DNA from 4 places in the Pseudonocardia sp. Ae331_Ps2 genome. Region 1 is predicted to be linked to each of the others. Evidence: riboswitches for the same ligand, from Rfam matches in the RefSeq annotation. Region 1 holds a riboswitch; each other region holds the start of a gene.

Evidence for each region. Region 1 has a riboswitch for S-adenosylmethionine ahead of thrC (threonine synthase). Riboswitches for the same ligand answer to the same signal wherever they lie in the genome.
Region 2: another riboswitch for S-adenosylmethionine. It lies ahead of Ae331Ps2_RS34315 (putative leader peptide); the one in region 1 lies ahead of thrC (threonine synthase).
Region 3: another riboswitch for S-adenosylmethionine. It lies ahead of Ae331Ps2_RS22110 (isopenicillin N synthase family oxygenase); the one in region 1 lies ahead of thrC (threonine synthase).
Region 4: another riboswitch for S-adenosylmethionine. It lies ahead of Ae331Ps2_RS31320 (GNAT family N-acetyltransferase); the one in region 1 lies ahead of thrC (threonine synthase).

What each region holds. Positions count from the first base shown of each region.
Region 1 is NZ_MCIM01000001.1:160,332-164,521, reverse strand. Features, by position in the region: partial or broken gene Ae331Ps2_RS34095 (ComEC/Rec2 family competence protein) at 1-109, shown strand, start outside; gene thrC (threonine synthase) at 353-1,621, opposite strand; SAM riboswitch class I at 1,628-1,781, opposite strand; gene holA (DNA polymerase III subunit delta) at 1,922-2,890, shown strand; gene rpsT (30S ribosomal protein S20) at 3,004-3,267, opposite strand; gene cynS (cyanase) at 3,438-3,902, opposite strand; gene lepA (translation elongation factor 4) at 4,137-4,190, shown strand, end outside.
Region 2 is NZ_MCIM01000001.1:3,970,960-3,975,149, forward strand. Features, by position in the region: gene Ae331Ps2_RS19040 (ABC transporter ATP-binding protein) at 1-729, opposite strand, end outside; gene Ae331Ps2_RS19045 (ABC transporter substrate-binding protein) at 758-1,852, opposite strand; SAM riboswitch class I at 2,455-2,549, shown strand; gene Ae331Ps2_RS34315 (putative leader peptide) at 2,555-2,653, shown strand; gene Ae331Ps2_RS19050 (LLM class flavin-dependent oxidoreductase) at 2,772-4,025, shown strand; gene Ae331Ps2_RS19055 (NtaA/DmoA family FMN-dependent monooxygenase) at 4,022-4,190, shown strand, end outside.
Region 3 is NZ_MCIM01000001.1:4,680,438-4,684,627, forward strand. Features, by position in the region: gene polA (DNA polymerase I) at 1-713, shown strand, start outside; gene Ae331Ps2_RS22105 (transposase family protein) at 842-1,666, shown strand; gene Ae331Ps2_RS34355 (putative leader peptide) at 1,806-1,877, opposite strand; SAM riboswitch class I at 2,332-2,424, shown strand; gene Ae331Ps2_RS22110 (isopenicillin N synthase family oxygenase) at 2,685-3,698, shown strand; gene Ae331Ps2_RS22115 (O-acetylhomoserine aminocarboxypropyltransferase/cysteine synthase family protein) at 3,695-4,190, shown strand, end outside.
Region 4 is NZ_MCIM01000001.1:3,924,263-3,928,452, reverse strand. Features, by position in the region: gene Ae331Ps2_RS18870 (amino acid ABC transporter ATP-binding protein) at 1-62, opposite strand, end outside; gene Ae331Ps2_RS18865 (amino acid ABC transporter permease) at 59-1,018, opposite strand; gene Ae331Ps2_RS31320 (GNAT family N-acetyltransferase) at 1,015-1,536, opposite strand; SAM riboswitch class I at 1,758-1,850, opposite strand; gene Ae331Ps2_RS18855 (ABC transporter ATP-binding protein) at 2,008-2,856, opposite strand; gene Ae331Ps2_RS18850 (glycine betaine ABC transporter substrate-binding protein) at 2,837-3,877, opposite strand; gene Ae331Ps2_RS18845 (ABC transporter permease) at 3,874-4,190, opposite strand, start outside.

The DNA.
Region 1 (4,190 bases):
GGCCGCGACGATCCTGCTGACCGGCGACGCCGAACTGGCGGCCCAGGACGACCTGCTCCACTCCGGGGTCGACCTGCGGGCCGAGGTCCTGAAGATGCCCCACCACGGGTCCCGCAAGGTGGTCCCGGACCTGATCACCGCCGTCGCGCCGCGTGCGGCGGTGATCAGCGTCGGCAACGGCAACAGCTACCGGCACCCCAACCCGGAGCTGGTGGACCGGCTGGCCGGGGCGGGCGTCGTCGTCGCACGCACCGACCGGTCCGGTGACCTGGCCCTGACCGGCGACGACCCGGCCGGGCTGACGGTGGTCGCGCGTGGCGACCCCCGTCCGGCTCCCGGCCGGCGGGGCCGGTCAGCCCCGGTTCGCCAGCGCCTCGCGGACCGCGGAGGACGTCGACGGCACGGTCGCCGTCGGGCCGACCTCGCCGGAGACGGCGTCGAGGGTCTTGAGCCCGTCACCGGTGATCATCAGGACGGTCCCGGCGTCGGGGTCGAGCGCCCCGGCCTCGAGCAGCTTCTTGGTGGTCGCGATGGTGACCCCGCCCGCGGTCTCGGCGAACACGCCCTCGGTGCGGGCCAGGAGCCGGATGCCGGCGACGACCTCCTCGTCGGACACGTGCCCGACCGAGCCGCCGGTGCGGCGCACCGAGTCGAGGACGTACGGACCGTCGGCCGGGTTGCCGATCGCCAGCGAGCGCGCGATGGTGTCCGGCTTCTGCGGCTGGATCACGTCGTGACCGGCCTCGAAGGCCCGCGCGACCGGCGAGCAGCCGGTGGCCTGGGCACCGAACACGGTGTACGGGGTGGGCTCGACCAGACCCAGGGTGCCGAGCTCGGTGAACCCCTTGTCGATCTTGGTGAGCTGGGAGCCGGATGCGACCGGGACGACCACCTGCTGCGGGAGCCGCCAGCCGAGCTGCTCGGCGACCTCGTAGCCCAGGGTCTTCGAGCCCTCGGCGTAGTACGGGCGGACGTTGACGTTCACGAACGCCCAGTCCTCGTGCTCGGCGGCCAGCTCGGTGGCGAGCCGGTTGACGTCGTCGTAGTTGCCGTCGACGGCGAGCAGGGTGCCGCCGTAGACCGCGGTGGTGACGATCTTCGCCTGCTCCAGGGAGGACGGGACCAGCACGACCGAGTCCCAGCCGGCGCGGGCGGCCGCGGCGGCCACGGCGTTGGCGAGGTTGCCCGTGGAGGGGCAGCACAGCACCGAGAAGCCGAGCTCACGGGCGGCGGCGAGCGCGACGGCGACGACGCGGTCCTTGAACGAGTGCGTCGGGTTGCCCGTGTCGTCCTTGATCCAGATCTTGCGGACGCCAAGCGCGCGGGCCAGGTTGTCGGCCTCGATCAGCCGGGTCAGGCCGGGCTCGGTGTTCGCGTGCTGCTCGACGGTCGAGGGGACCGGCAGCAGGTCCTTGTAGCGCCAGATCGACTTCGGGCCGGCCTCGATGGAGGCGCGGGTGACCGTCGGGAAGTCGTAGGCCACCTCGAGGGGGCCGAAACAGCGCGGACACGCGAACTCCGCGGCGAGCGGGGTCTCGTGGCGGCACTCGCGGCACGCGAGAGCGCGCGCGGAGCCCAGGTCGTAGGCAGAGGTGGTTTCGGGCGCAGCAGTGAGAGTCACGAGATCTCCTCATCTGTCCCGCCGGAGGTGGCGGGCCGGAATTGGCACCGTGTTCGTCGACGTCCTCGCCGCGCGGAAGGCGCAGGTCTGGGCGGATCGTCGTGCGACGCCGGTTGCCGGGGCTTCAACGGGCCGTTCCCTCTGCCCCTCTGGATGAGCCATATGCGGTTGTGGTGCTCCGGACGCCGAGCGCCGGAATCGACGACGACGGTACGCGAACGGGGCACCGCACCGCCAGACGAGGTCGTCGTGCCGGGACGCGGCTCACCCGTTGTCGGGGGTGTGGGCCACCATGGGGGTGTGAGCAGCACGAGCGAACCGGGCCCGCTGCAGCTGGTCGTCGGGGACGAGGAGTTCCTGGCCGAGCGGGCGGTGTCCGACCTGGTCCGGCGCGCCCGGCAGCGCGATCCGGAGACCGAGCTGCGCCGCTTCCGCACCTCCGAGGTGGCACCCGGCGAGCTCGCCGGGCACCTCAGCCCCTCGCTCTTCGCGGAGGGCAGGGTGATCGTGCTCACTCATGGCCAGGATGCGAACAAGGACATGACCGCCGCCCTCGCCGACTACGTGAAGGACCCGGCCGACGGGATCGTGCTGGTGGTCCAGCACGCCGGGGGGGCGAAGGGCAAGGCGGTCCTGGACCTGATGCGCAAGGCCGGGGCGCACACCGTCACCTGCAACCGCATCACCCGCGCCGACGAGCGGTCGGACTTCGTGCGCGACGAGGTGCGTCGCCACGGCGGCACCATCACTCCCGGTGCGCTCGCGGTACTGGTCGAGGCGGTCGGGTCGGACCTGCGGGAGCTGGCGGCTGCGGCCGGGCAGCTCGTCGCGGACACCGGCGGCGCCGTGGACGAGGCCGGGGTGCGGCGCTACCACCGCGGCCGGGCCGAGTCCTCCGGCTTCGCGGTGGCCGACGCGGCGGTCGCGGGGGACCGGCGGGCGGCGATGGAGGCGCTGCGGTGGGCGCTGGTGCTCGGTGTCCCGCACGTCCTGATCGCCGACGCGCTCGCGGACTCGGTGCGCACCCTGGCCAAGGTCGGCTCGGCCGGGCGGGGCGACCCGAACCGGCTGGCCGGTGAGCTGGGCATGCCTCCGTGGAAGATCCGTAAGGCCCAACAGACGGTCCGGCAGTGGCGTCCGGAGCAGCTCGCCGTCGCCATCGCGGCGACCGCCCGGGTGAACGCCGACGTCAAGGGCGTCGCCGCGGACGCGGGGTACGCGTTGGAGCGGGCCGTGCTGGCGGTCGTGTCCGCCCGCACCCCGCGCTGAGCCCCGCGCCCGCAGCACGCGCACGGGCTCCGGCCCGGGGGCACGACAGGTCCGGAAACACGACGACGGCGCCACCCCGATGGGGCGGCGCCGTCGTGGGGAACCGGGGTGGCTCAGGCCTGGACGTCGTTGAGACGCTTGGCCAGGGCCGACTTGCGGTTCGCTGCCTGGTTCTTGTGGATGACGCCCTTGCCGGCCGCCTTGTCGAGGGCCTTGGCCGCCTTGCGCTGCAGCTCCACGACGTTGTCGGCGCCGGAGTCGGCGGCCTCGCGGAAGTGGCGGATCGCGGTCTTGACCGACGACTTCACCGACTTGTTGCGCTGCCGGCGCTTCTCGTTGGTCTTGACACGCTTGATCTGCGACTTGATGTTGGCCACGTCTGCCTCTGGTCTTCCTGCCTGCTGGTCGGCTGGTCTTGTGTACGTCCGGGTCCGCTCCGGCGGCACCGAACAGCATCACTGGAGAGAGGGTCCAGGCCGTTTCGGGCGAGCACGCCGAGCGCTCGACGCACAAGGTTACCAGCGGCGTCCTCGCCCCCTGTTCCGGGTCACCAGACGCGGTAGGGCAGGAACTTCCCGTTCAGCGTGATCACGGCCCGGTCGCCCTTCGGGTCGGCGACGCGCTGCAGGTCCAGCTCGAAGTCGATCGCGGACACGATGCCGTCGCCGAACTCCTCGCGGACCAGCTCGGAGATCGTCGTGCCGTACACCTGCACCATCTCCGAGAGGCGGTAGACCAGCGGGTCGGTGAGGTCCACCGCGGCCGCGCCGCGCTCCGGCGGGAGGGTGAGGGCGTCGACGACGTCGTCGTCCAGGTCCAGCAGGGAGCCTGCGGCCTCGGCCTGCTCGCGGGTCAGCGTCTGCTGCCCGAGCAGGGCCGAGGTGGACCACTCCAGCGAGCGGCCCAGTGCCTCGGCGATCTTGTCCCAGGTCAGGCCCAGCTTCTTCTTCCGGGCGAGCACGACACGCGCCGCGCTCAGCCGGTCGAGCGGGGGGACGGGGGTGACCGACACGGTGACTCCTCCGGGTTGGGGACTGGGCTCCTGGCCGTTCGATCGTGCGCGATCGGCCGCGTCGGGGCAACGCGGGGACGCCCGGCGTGAACAGCGTGTGACGACCTGCGGTGCCACCACGGCGGCCGCCCGGCCCGACATGGGACGATGGGTCCCAGTGCCCCGAGCCCCGAGTGCCCTGAGCACCCGAAGTGCCCGAAGCCCCACGCATGAGCGAAAGCCGAGTACAGCCGAGTGACGACGTACGCCGACCGCACGTTCACCCCGCCGGAGCGCATCCGGAACTTC
Region 2 (4,190 bases), 3.8 Mb from region 1:
GGCGTCGTGTCCGTCGGCGGGCACCGACCATTCGCGGACCACGGTGCCGGGACGCGAGGACAGCAGCACGACCCGCTCGGCCAGCCGGACCGCCTCGCGCACGTCGTGGGTGACGAACACGATCGTCGTGCCGGTGGCCCGCCAGACCCGCAGGAGCTCGCCCTGCAGCACGTCTCGGGTGATCGCGTCGAGTGCGGCGAACGGCTCGTCCATCAGCAGCAGCCCGCCGGTGCCGGGCTCGTCGCCGAGTCCGGTCGCGGCGGCGAGCGCCCGGGCCAGCGACACGCGCTGGCGCATGCCACCGGACAGCTCGTGCGGCCGCTTCCCGCCCACGCCCTCCAGCCGGACCAGGGTGAGCAGCTCCTCGGCCCGCTCACGCCGGGCCGCCCGGCCGTGCCCGGCGAGCTTGAGCGGCAGCTCGACGTTGCGCAGCGCGGTCAGCCACGGCATGAGCGCGGCCTCCTGGAACATGAACGACGGTCGGGCGGACCCCACCGCGACCTCGCCCGCGGTCGGCTCGTCGAGCCCGGCGAGCAGGTTGAGCAGCGTCGACTTGCCGCAGCCGGAGGCACCGAGCACGCAGACGAACTCGCCGTCGCCGACCCGCAGGTCGATCCCGTTGAGCGCGGTCACCGCCCCGGGGCCGGTGCCGAAGGTCTTGGCGACCCCCGACAGCTCCACGGCCGTGTCGCGGGCCGGGGGGCGCCGGGTGGTGAGGTCGACGGTCATCGGTGGTTCCCCTCGTCGGTCGGGATGGTCAGTTCGCGGCGGCGAGACCGGCCGGGTCCACGGCGGCCTCCCCGGAGCTGGTGCGGACCGCGTCGATCGCGGTCGGGTCGAGGAAACCGGTCAGGTTCGCCTCGCTCTGCGCGATGCCGGCGGTGACGGAGTCCTTCGCCAGCTGCGGGAAGGTCGAGGCGAGCGGGTCGGTGTCGAAGGACAGCTCGGTGAAGGCGCGGTCGAGGATGTTCGCGGCCAGGGGCTTGCCGGTGATCTCGCCGATCGCGGCGTTGGACACGGTCTTGGCCTGCGCCGGGTCGCTGCGGATGAAGGAGATGGCGGCCTGCTCGCCGCGCAGGATCGCCTCGACGGTCTGGGGGTGCTGCTGCAGGAACTCGGTCCGGGCGATGACGACGGTGGTCGGGAACTTCCCGTCCGGCCACAGGGCCTTCTCGTCGACCAGCACCTTCGCGCCGGCGTCGACCAGGCGCGAGCTCCACGGCTCGGGCAGCCACCCGCCGGCGAGCTTGCCCTGCTTGAACAGGTCGAGGGTCTGCGGGTTGTCGATGTTCTGGACGGTCACCGCGTCCGGGCCGTCCCCGATCGGGAGGTTGTTCTCCTTGAGCCAGGTCTTGAAGGCGATGTCCTGGGTGTTGCCCAGCTGCGGCGTCGCGATGATCTTGCCCTTGAGCTGCTCGGGCGAGGTGATGTCCGGGCTGGTCACCAGCTGGGCCCCGGCCGAGGTGGAGCCGGCGACCAGACGCACCGCCTCGCCGTTCGACTTGGTGAAGGCGTTGATCGCCGGGCCGGAGCCGATGAACGCGACGTCGATCGAGCCGCCGAGCAGGGCGTTGACCTGGTCCGGGCCGGCGTTGAAGGTCTGGGTGGTGAGCTTCGTGCTGCCCAGCTCCTTGGCGAACAGGCCCTGCTTCACCCCGACCAGCGCGGGGGCGTGGGTGATGTTCGGGAAGTAGCCGACGCGGACCTCGGCGGCGGGGGAGGTGGCACCTGCGGCGGTGGTGCTCTCGGCGGCGCGGGAGCAGCCGGCCATGAGTCCGAGCGCGGTCAGCAGCGCGAGCAGGACGGCGGCGGTGCGCACCCGGGAGCCGGGGCGCAGGACGTGCGGGGACATCGCGGGACGGGGTCCTTCCGTGGTGGGCGGCGGGCGGTCGGGACGACCACGGCGCGCCGGGTCCGGCCGGCCGGGACGGCGTGCCGGGATGCGGGACGGGTGGCGGGCCGGACCGGTGTCCGGCGGGCGATCCCTGTTCCGGCGGATGCGTCGGACGCCGGACGTGTGGCGTTACCGTCCGCGGAAGAGCGTTACCGTCCGCGGAAGAGCGGGGACCGGTACGGCTCGGTCAGCGACAGAGCTCGCTGTAGGCGGGGGCGCGCCGGCTCGGCCAGAACGGCTCGAGGCCGGTCGGACGCACTGGCACCGCGCGCCGTGCGGCTCGGGCCGGCTGGTGGGGGGAGGGCTCGGTCGCACCCCCTGCGAACCGGTGGGGGCGCGAGGGCCTCCGTCGGCTCGTCGTCACCCGACCAGGGTGCGTCGTGGTCACCTCTCCGGACAACCTGGTGTCCACCCCCCAGGAAAGCGACCGGCTTGTCCGGACAGGTCGAGCCGGTTAGGCGTCCCGATTCCGCCGGTCGGGAGCTTCGGTGCGGCGGGCATCACTGGGCCGGCTCCGCGGGTTGACACCATCGGGCACGGGCTCCCTACAGTCGGGGTGCACACCATCCGGAGCGGCCGAGAGACCCGGCTCGACGACGCCGCAGCAACCCCCCGCAGCAGCGGGTGCGGGTGCTCCAGCCGGGTTCGATGGAGGAGATCATGCGGTCGATCGCGGAGCAGGTGCGCGGCGCGCACCACCCTCGGTACCGGCGCCACGTCGACCTGATGCGGGTGGCCGGCGCGACCTGTCGGGCCTGACACCGCCCCGTCCCGCGCTGCGCGTCGCCCGCCGGCGCCCCGTCGGCGGTGGCGTCCGCCCCCCCGTGACGTCCCACCCGTTCCGTCGCGCCCCGTGCGACGAGGAAGCGATGCCCTCATGTCCACAACGGACACCTCAGGCCGGCCGCTGCACCTGGCCGTCGCGCTCGACGGCGCCGGCTGGCACCCCGCCGCCTGGCGCGAGCCCGGCGCCCGGCCCGGCGAGCTGTTCACCGCGCGCTACTGGGCCGACCTCGCCCGCACCGCCGAGCGCGGGCTGCTCGACCTGCTCACGATCGAGGACGGGTTCGGCCTGCAGTCCGGGGACCACCTCCACGGGGCACAGCGCCGCACCGACCGGGTCCAGGGACGCCTCGACGCCTCGCTGGTCGCCGCCTTCCTCGCCCCGCTGACGTCGCGGATCGGGCTGGTCCCGACCGTCACCACCACCCACACCGAGCCGTTCCACGTCGCGTCCGCGCTGGCCACCCTCGACCACGACAGCCACGGCCGTGCCGGCTGGCGGGTGCAGACCTCGGTCCGCGCCGACGAGGCCGCCCACTTCGGGCGCCGCACCGTCCCCGGGCTGCGCCGCGCCGACCTCGACACCCCGGCCGGCCGCGCGCTGGTCGCCGAGCTGTTCGGGGAGGCCGCCGACGTCGTCGAGGTCGTGCGCCGGCTGTGGGACTCCTGGGAGGACGACGCCGAGATCCGCGACGCGCTCACCGGGCGCTTCGTCGACCGCGACAAGCTGCACCGGGTCGACTTCGCCGGGGAGCACTTCGGCGTCGCCGGCCCCTCGATCGTGCCGCGTCCGCCGCAGGGCCAGCCGCTGGTCCTGTCACTGGCCCACGGCTACGAGCCGGCGTTGCTCGCCGCCCGGGTCGGCGACGTCGTGGCCACCACCCCGCACGACGCCGACGACGCCGCCCGCATCGTCGCCCAGGTCCGCTCCGCCGAGGCCGCGGCGGGCCGCACCGCACCGCCGCTGCGCATCCTCGGCGACGTGGTCGTGGTGCTCGCCGACACCCAGCGCGCCGCCCGCGAGCGGCTCGCCCGGCTCGACGCACTCGACCCGCTCTCCTCCGACGCCGCGATCCTCGCCACCACCCCCGCCGGGCTCGCCGACACCCTGCTGTCCTGGCGCCGCGCCGGGCTCGACGGTTACCGGCTGCGCCCGGCCGTCCTGCCGACCGACCTCGACGCCGTCGTCGACGGCCTGGTCCCCGAGCTGCAGTCCCGCGGCGCGTTCCGCACCGCCTACGGCGAGACCACCCTGCGCGAGCGCTTCGGGCTGCCCAGGCCCGCCAGCCGCTACGCCGCCGGGGCCGTGTCCGCCGTCGTCCCGACCTTCTCCGGAGCCACCGCATGAGCAACAGGAAGCAGATCGTGCTCGGCGCCTACTTCCCGGGCGTCAACCACGACACCGTCTGGAGCGACCCGGCCTCGGGCAGCCACATCGCCTGGGAGTCGTTCGAGCACTGGGCGCGCACCGCCGAGCGCGGGCGCCTCGACCTGCTCTTCCTCGCCGAGGGCC
Region 3 (4,190 bases), 4.5 Mb from region 1:
CGGACGGCACGCCGTACGCCGAGCTGCTCACCGCGGACTACAGCCAGATCGAGATGCGGATCATGGCGCACCTGTCCGAGGACGCCGCGCTGATCGAGGCCTTCCGCTCACAGCACGACTTCCACGCCGAGACCGCCGCCCGGGTCTTCGGCGTCGCGGCCACCGAGGTGACGCCCGAGCAGCGCGCCAAGATCAAGGCGATGAACTACGGCCTGGCCTACGGGCTGTCGGCCTACGGCCTGTCCGGGCAGCTGCGGATCTCCACCGAGGAGGCGAAGGGGCTGATGGACGACTACTTCGCCGGGTTCGGCGGAGTGCGCGACTACCTCGCGGGAGTCGTCGACCAGGCCCGCAAGGACGGCTACACCGCCACCATCCTCGGGCGGCGGCGCTACCTGCCCGACCTCACCAGCGACAACCGTCAGCGCCGGGAGATGGCCGAGCGGATGGCGCTCAACGCCCCGATCCAGGGCAGCGCCGCGGACATCATCAAGGTCGCGATGCTCGGGGTGTACCGGGCGTTGCAGGCCGAGGGGCTGCGCAGCCGGATGCTGCTGCAGGTGCACGACGAGCTGGTCCTCGAGGTCGCCGAGGGTGAGCGCGAGGCCCTGGAGGCACTCGTTCGTCGGGAGATGGCGGCCGCGGCGGACCTGTCGGTGCCGCTGGAGGTGTCGGTCGGGTCCGGCCGCAGCTGGGACGCCGCGGCGCACTGAGGTGTTCTCAGTAGCGGGGTGGCAGGTCGTGGCGACACGCCGAGGGTGGTGAGATGAGCGGGAACGGGGCAGGACCCCGGTAGATCGGTTCGGTCCAGCACAGATCGACACCGTCACCGAGGTCCTGCATGTCTGATCCTGTCACCTACACCGCTGTCCTCCCGATCGGGGAGCGCACCGTGGCCTATCTGGCGCGGCTCCTGGTCCTTCAACGCCGTCGACGTGGCACCCGGCGGCGGGCGTTGACCCCGTTCGCCCAGGCAGTGCTGGTGATCCGCTGGTTCTGTGATGCTACCCGGGTCCGATGTTTGGCCGGTGACAACGCGATCAGCACTGCAACGGCCTACCGTTACCTGCACGAAGGCATCGACGTCCTCGCCGCGGCCGCACCCGGCCTGCACGGAGCCCTGCTCGCCGCCCGCACAGCCGGGCACACCCACGTGAATCTCGACGGCACCCTGATCGCCACCGACCGGTGCCGCGCGCTCGGCCTCACCCCCGGGGTCGACCTGTGGTGGTCGGGCAAGCACCGCCGCCACGGCGGGAACATCCAGGTCCTCACCGCACCTGATGGATGGCCGCTATGGACCAGCGACGTGCGGCCGGGCCGCGAGCACGACACCCGCTGCGCCCGTACCCACCCCGGGCTGCTCGAGGGCCTGGCCGCGTTCACCGACGACACCCACGCCGCGCTGGGCGACCTCGGCTACGAAGGCGAAGCCGACCGGCTCACCGTGCCCATCAAACCCGTCCCCGGCCGCGGGCAGACGGTCAACCAGCGCACCGTCAACACCCTGCACTCAGCCCTTCGTGCTCTGGCCGAACGCGGAAACGCCCTGCTCAAGACCACCTTCGCCGCGTTGCGGCGAGTCACGCTATGTCCCTGGCGCACCGGCGCGATCACCGCAGCTGCGCTCGTACTACTCCACACCGAGTACGACCGCACGACATGATCAACCCGCTACTGAGAACACCTCAGTGAGCGACCGTCACGAGAAGTGTCGGCCGAGATGGGGGTATCAGCAGGCAGCGGCCAGAGAAGGCGGCTCGCGCCGCAGGCCGGTCAGGCTCTGCGGGAACAGCTCGGAAAGATCAACAGACCGAGGAGGAGACGCGACAGAAATCGACGTGTGCGCGCGATGTCAGCGGCAGTCGAATCGTCACGCCGCGACGCTAACCGACGCGCAGTAGTTGGGGCAACCGTCGAGTATGTGCGGCGCGCCTCACCTCGATTCGGTGAAGCTGTTCCGGTGATCGGGCTTCCTGTTCGGTCGGAGTCACCCGAAGATCGGCAGCGGGTATCGCTCTCGGATCACGGGTACCTCGCGGGCCGGGACGGCGACGAGCCACGAGAACTTGTCGGGCGCACCGCGGGTGACAGCGTGACTGCGCGGATGGCACCTCGACGCCCCGGAGGACACGGGATGGTGGGACGGGTCGTCGTGGTCGGGGGCGCCGCGCGGCACCGCTGGCGAACTCACCGCACTCGCGGAGCGGCTGGGAGGGATGTCGGCACGTGGCCGGCTGGCCTGCCGTCCGGACGTCTGCGCCGTTCAGCGAACGGGTCTGTGGGCGGGATCGGCTTGACATCGGGTGCGGCGCGGAGGTTGGGTGAAGTCGTCCATCCAGAGCGGCCGAGAGAACCGGCTCGACGACGCCGCAGCAACCACGTCCCCACGGGCGCAGGTGCTTCCGCCGGAAGCGATGGGGGAGCCGTGCGCCAGTGGATCCGGGGTGTCTGGTCCCGGCGTCGGCACGTGGACTACTGCCGGACGGGGACCGCGCTCTGTCGGTGAGGACCGACCTCGACCCGCCCGTCCTCGGCGAGCTGGTCGTCGCCGAGGTCGCGCACCGCCCGGCCGCCGCGCGGTCCGTTCTGCTGCGGACCCCGCGGGTGCGTCCGGCTGTCTGACTCGTTCCCGTCCTGCCGATCTGTCGACAGACCGGCGGGACACGACACGTGAGGTCGCCATGACCGACACCCTCCCCGTGATCGACCTCTCCCGCTTCCGCGCCGGCCCCGGCGAGCGTGCCGCCGTGCTCGCCGAGCTGCGCTCCGCGGCGCGGGAGGTCGGCTTCTTCTACGTGACCGGACACGGAGTCCCGGACGAGGTCACCGCCGGGATCGACGCGCTGGCGCGGCGCTTCTTCGCGCTGCCCGTCGAGCAGCGGCTGGAGATCGAGAACGTGCACTCGCCGCAGTTCCGCGGTTACACCCGCACCGGTACCGAGCACACCGGCGGCACCGCGGACTGGCGCGAGCAGATCGACATCGGCCCCGAGCGGGAGCCGGTGACCCAGGGCCCGGGCGACCCGGACTGGGTCCGGCTGATCGGGCCCAACCAGTGGCCCACCGCGCTGCCGGAGCTGCGCGAGACCGTGCTGACCTGGCAGGCGGAGGCGCTGCGGGTCAGCCGCGAGGTGCTGCGCGCGCTCGCCGCCGCGCTCGGGCAGGACGAGGGCTACTTCGACGCGTGGTTCGACGAGGAGTCCTCCCTGCACGTCAAGATCGTGCGGTACCCCGGGCGCCCGGAACCGGACTCGGACCAGGGCGTGGGTGTCCACAAGGACTACGGCTACCTCGCGCTGCTGCAGCAGGACGCGGTCGGCGGACTGCAGGTCGAGGGCCCGGACGGGCGCTGGATCGACGCCACCCCGGTCCCCGGTGCGTTCGTGGTCAACATCGGCGAGATGCTGGAGATCGCCACCCAGGGCTACCTGACCGCGACCCGGCACCGGGTGGTCAGCCCGCCGGTCGGGGTGGACCGCTTCTCGGTGCCCTTCTTCCTCGGCCCGCGGCTCGACGCCGTCGTCGAGCCCCTGGAGCTGCCCGCCGAGCTGGCGGCGCAGGTCCGCGGGGTCAGCGAGGACCCGGACAACCCGCTGCACGCCCAGTTCGGGGAGAACGCGGTCGTCGGATGGCTGCGCTCGCACCCGCGGGTGGCCGAGAAGTACTGGTCGGACGTGCTGGCGAGGCGCGCGTGACGTCGTTCGCCACGAGGCAGCTGCACGCGGGGGCGGTCCCCGACCCCGCCACGGGCGCCCGGGCGGTCCCGATCTACCAGACCACCTCCTATCGCTTCACCGACAGCGCGCACGCCGCGGCCGCCTTCGCGCTCGAGGACCTGGAGAGCCACGCCTACACCCGGCTCTCCAACCCGACGACCGCGGTGGTGGAGGAGCGGCTGGCCGCCCTCGAAGGGGGCGCCGCGGCAGTGGCGGTGAGCAGCGGGCAGGCGGCGACGTCGCTGGCGCTGCTGAACCTGGCCCGCGCCGGGGACCACGTGGTCGCCGCGGCGAGCCTCTACGGCGGCACTCATACCCTGCTCTCCTCGACCTTCGCCGACCTGGGGATCTCGGTGACCTTCGTCGAGGATCCCGACGACCTCGACCAGTGGCGGTCCGCGATCACCGCGCGGACCCGGGCCCTGTTCGGCGAGAGCATCGGAAACCCGCTGGGCAACGTCCTGGACCTCG
Region 4 (4,190 bases), 3.8 Mb from region 1:
GGACCGAAGCTCTTGTGCACCCCGCGCAGCTCCACCATCGGGGCAGTGCCGGCGGCGGTCATGCCGTGGCCCCCCGCCGGCGCCGTCCGGACACCGCGGCCCGCGCGCGTTGCAACGGGGTCGGTGGCAGCGTGCGCTGCGCGCCGCGGGCGTAGTACCGCTCGACGTAGAACTGGCCGACCGACAGCGCACTGGTCAGCACCAGGTACCAGACGGCGGCGACCAGCAGCATCGGGATGACCCGTCCGGTCCGGGTGTAGATGACCTGCACCTGGTAGAAGAGCTCGGACAGCGCCATGATGTAGACCACCGAGGTGCCCTTGACCAGGCCGATCAGCTCGTTCGCCGCGGTCGGGACGATGATCCGCATCGCCTGCGGCAGCTGGATCCGCCGGAACCGGCGCCAGGCCGGGATGCCGAGCGCGGTGGCGGCCTCCAGCTGGCCGGCGTCGACGCCCAGGAACCCCGAGCGCACGACCTCGGCGGCGTAGGCGGCCTGGTGCAGGCCGAGCCCCAGCACCGCGGCGGTGACCGGGCTGACCAGCTCCATCGTGCCGAACTCGACGAACGACGGACCGAACGGGATGCCGATCGAGAGCCGGTCGTAGAGCAGGGCGAGGTTGTACCAGAACAGCAGCTGCAGGATCAGCGGCACGGACCGGAAGATCCAGATGTAGGTCCAGCTGACCGAGCGCAGCAGCGGGTTGGGCGAGAGCCGCATCACCGCGAGCACCGTGCCGAGCACGAACCCGACGACGATGCCGAGCACCGTGAGCTGCAGCGTCAGCAGCACCGCGTTCACGATGGACGGGGCGAACAGATAGCGGCCGACGGTCGGCCAGTCCCAGGCCGGGTTGGTGACCAGCGCGTTGACCGCCATCGCGGCCAGGACCGCCACCACCGCGGTCCCCGCCCACCGCCACGGGTGCCGGGCCGGGACGACCCGCAGGCCGGCGTCGTCGTCCCCGGTGGGCGGGACGGCGCCCGGGGCGGCCCGGGCCTCGGTGCGGCTGCTCACGCGAAGCCCCCGGTCAGGTACTTCTCGAACGGGTGCGGCCCGACCGTCTCCGGGTGCAGGGTCCGGTCGTAGAGCGGCGTGTAGCCCGCGGCGAGGTAGAGGTGGCGGGCCTCGGGCTGGCGCGGACCGGTCGTCAGGTAGATGCGCCGGTAGCCGCGGGCGGCGATCGTGTCCTCCAGCTCGGTGAGCACCCGGCGGGCCAGGCCGCGGCGGCGGTACGCCGAGCCGGTCCAGATCCGCTTGAGCTCGGCGGTGTCGGAGTCCCACCGGCGGAAGGCGCCCCCCGCGACGGGGGTACCGCCGTCGAGCAGCAGGACCACCCCGCCGGACGGTGGGGCGAACCGGCTCGCCTCGCGGAGGGTCTCGGCGTCGAGGTCGCCGAGGGTGTGGCCGTAGCGGACGCCGTACTCCTGGTCGAGCTCGACCAGCATCGGGCGGACGAGCGGGTCGGTGTAGGCGACCCAGCGGACCTCCGGGCGGGCGGAGGTGGTGGGCGGGGCGGGGTGGAGCGCGGTCACGGTGGGGACCTCTCGGTGCGAGCGCTGCCCTCGGGCAGGCGGGGACCGGCCGGCCGCGGTGGCGGGCGGTCCGGTGCGGGGCACGGGTGGAGAGGTCAGCGACAGAGCGCGGCGCCGGTGCGGCACAGGTCGACGTGCCGGCGACGGACCCAGCGCAGCCGGATCCGGGCCCGCTGCCCGGCGTCGGGCCGGTGCCTCGCGGGGCGGTGGGGCATCGGGGTCTCCCATCGGACCCGGCGGTAGCACCCTGCCCGGAACGGGGCGGGTTGCTGCGGCGTCGACGAGCCGGGACTCTCGACCGCTCTGGATGGACCTCACCACTGCAGCCGACGCACCGATCCGGTGTCAAGCGCGGACCGGGAGATCGGTCGTGGCATCACAGTGGGACGGCACGGTGCCCGGGCGCAGTGGCGCACCCCGTCGGCGCGGGCGGATCGCCGGACGACCCACCCGCGCCGCGGAGCGGGGTGCTCAGGTCGCGGCGGCCTCCTTCACCGCCGCCCCGACCCGGGCCCGCAGCTCGGCGAACTCCGGCGAGCCGCGCAGCGCCTCGGCGTCCACACCGGAGCGCGGCAGGTCGATCCGCAGGTCCAGCGCGATCCGTCCGGGGCGGGCGGTGAGCACCACGACCCGGGAGCCGAGGAACACCGCCTCGTCGGCGGAGTGGGTGACGAACACGCTGGTCCGGCCGGTCTCGTGGCTGACCCGGCGCACGTCGTCCTGCAGGCGTTCGCGGGTGAGCGCGTCGAGCGCGCCGAAGGGCTCGTCGAGCAGCAGCAGGTCCCGGTCGGCGGCCAGCGCCCTGGCGATCGCGACCCGCTGCTGCTGGCCGCCGGAGATCTCCCAGATCCGCCGGTCCGCGACACCGGTGAGCCCGACCCGCTCCAGCAGCCCCTCGCGGGCCACGGGACGGTCGGACGGGTTCACCCCCGCGTACTTCAGGGCGAGGTCGACGTTGCCGCCGACGCTGCGCCACGGGAACAGCCGCGGCTGCTGGAACACCACGCCGGCGCCGACACCCGGCTCGGGTGCCCGGCCGGCGACGGTCAGCGTCCCGTCGGTGGGCCGCTCGAACCCGGCGACCAGCCGGAGCAGAGTCGACTTGCCGCAGCCCGAGGCCCCGACCAGCACCAGGAACTCGCCGCGCTCGACGGTCAGGTCGAGCGGTCCGAGCGCGTGGACCCGGTCCCGGCGGCCCGGGTAGGAGTGCCCGAGCCCGGACGCGGCGATCGCCGGCACTCCCTCCCCCGCCGCGGCCCCGGTGTCGGGGTCCGTATCAGTGTCGGTGTCGGCGTCGGTGTCAGCCTGCGGCGAGGACATCCGGGAGACCCTTCGTGTAGATCGCCTTCTGGAAGGTCGCGAGGTCCGGCGCCGTGGGGATCTGCTTCTGCGCGGCGAGGAACTGGGCGGCGCTCTGCAGGTTCTGGGCGAGGTTGCCCGGGGCGCCGTCGGTGCCGAGCCACTCGGCGGAGGCCAGCTCCTGCGGGGACAGGAACACGCCCTGCTTCAGCTGGGACGCGGCGTTCTCGGGGGTCGTGCCGATCTCGGCGGCGACGGCCTGCGCGGCGGCCTGCGGGTCGTTGCGCACGGTCTCCAGGGCGCGGGCCTCGACCTTGCGCCAGGTGTCGACGACCTCGGGGTGCTGCTCGGCGAACGGGGTGGAGACCACCCCCAGGTCGAGGGTCGGCTTGCCGGCCGTGGCCAGCTCGCGGCTGGTGACCAGGGTCTTCCCGGTCTTGCGGAGCTCGTCGAGGGTCGGCAGCCAGGTGTAGACGGCGTCGACGTCGCCGCGCTCCCAGGCAGCCAGCGCGGCCTGCGGCTGCAGGTCGATCAGCTGCACGTCGGTGGGCTTCAGACCGGCACGGTCGAGGGCGGCGAGCAGGCTGTAGTGCGAGGTGGACGCGAACGCGGTGGCGACCCGCTTGCCGCGCAGCCCCGCGACGTCGGTGATCCCGGTGGCGTTGCGGGCGACGAGCGCCTCGTTGTCGCCGGCGACGTCGAGCACGAACGCGACCTGGTACGGGATGTTCAGCGGCGCGGAGAGCCCGCGGGCGACCGGGCTGGACCCGATCGCACCGAAGTCCAGCTCACCGGCGACGAACGCGGTGTTGATGTCCGCGCCGGAGTCGAACTTGGTCCACTGCACGTTCCAGTCGGGCAGGGCGTCCTCCAGCCAGCGGTTGTGCTTGGCGACCAGGTCGCCGCTGGGGAAGCTCTGGTAGGCGATGCGGATGGTCGGCTTGCCGGAGTCCTGCCCGGCAGGGCCGACGGCGCAGCCGGCGAGGACGCCGACAGCCAGCAGGCCCACGAGCAGTGCGGTCAGTCGGGTGCGGATGGTCATGCTCGTCCCCTCCACGGAACGGTGCGGCGCTCGACGGCGCGCAGCAGCGCGTCGATCACCAGGCCGGAGATGCCGATCGCGAAGATGCCGACGAGCACGACCGGGGTGTTGTTGTAGTTGCTGGCGTCCTTGACCATCCCGCCGATGCCGGGGATGCCGTTGAACAGCTCGGCCGCGACGACCGAGGAATAGGCGATGCCGACGGCCAGCCGGATGCCGGTGAAGGTCTCCGGCAGCGCCGACGGGACGATGACGTCCCGCACCACCTGGCCGCGGGTCGCGCCGAGCGCGCGGGCCGCCTCGACCAGCCCGA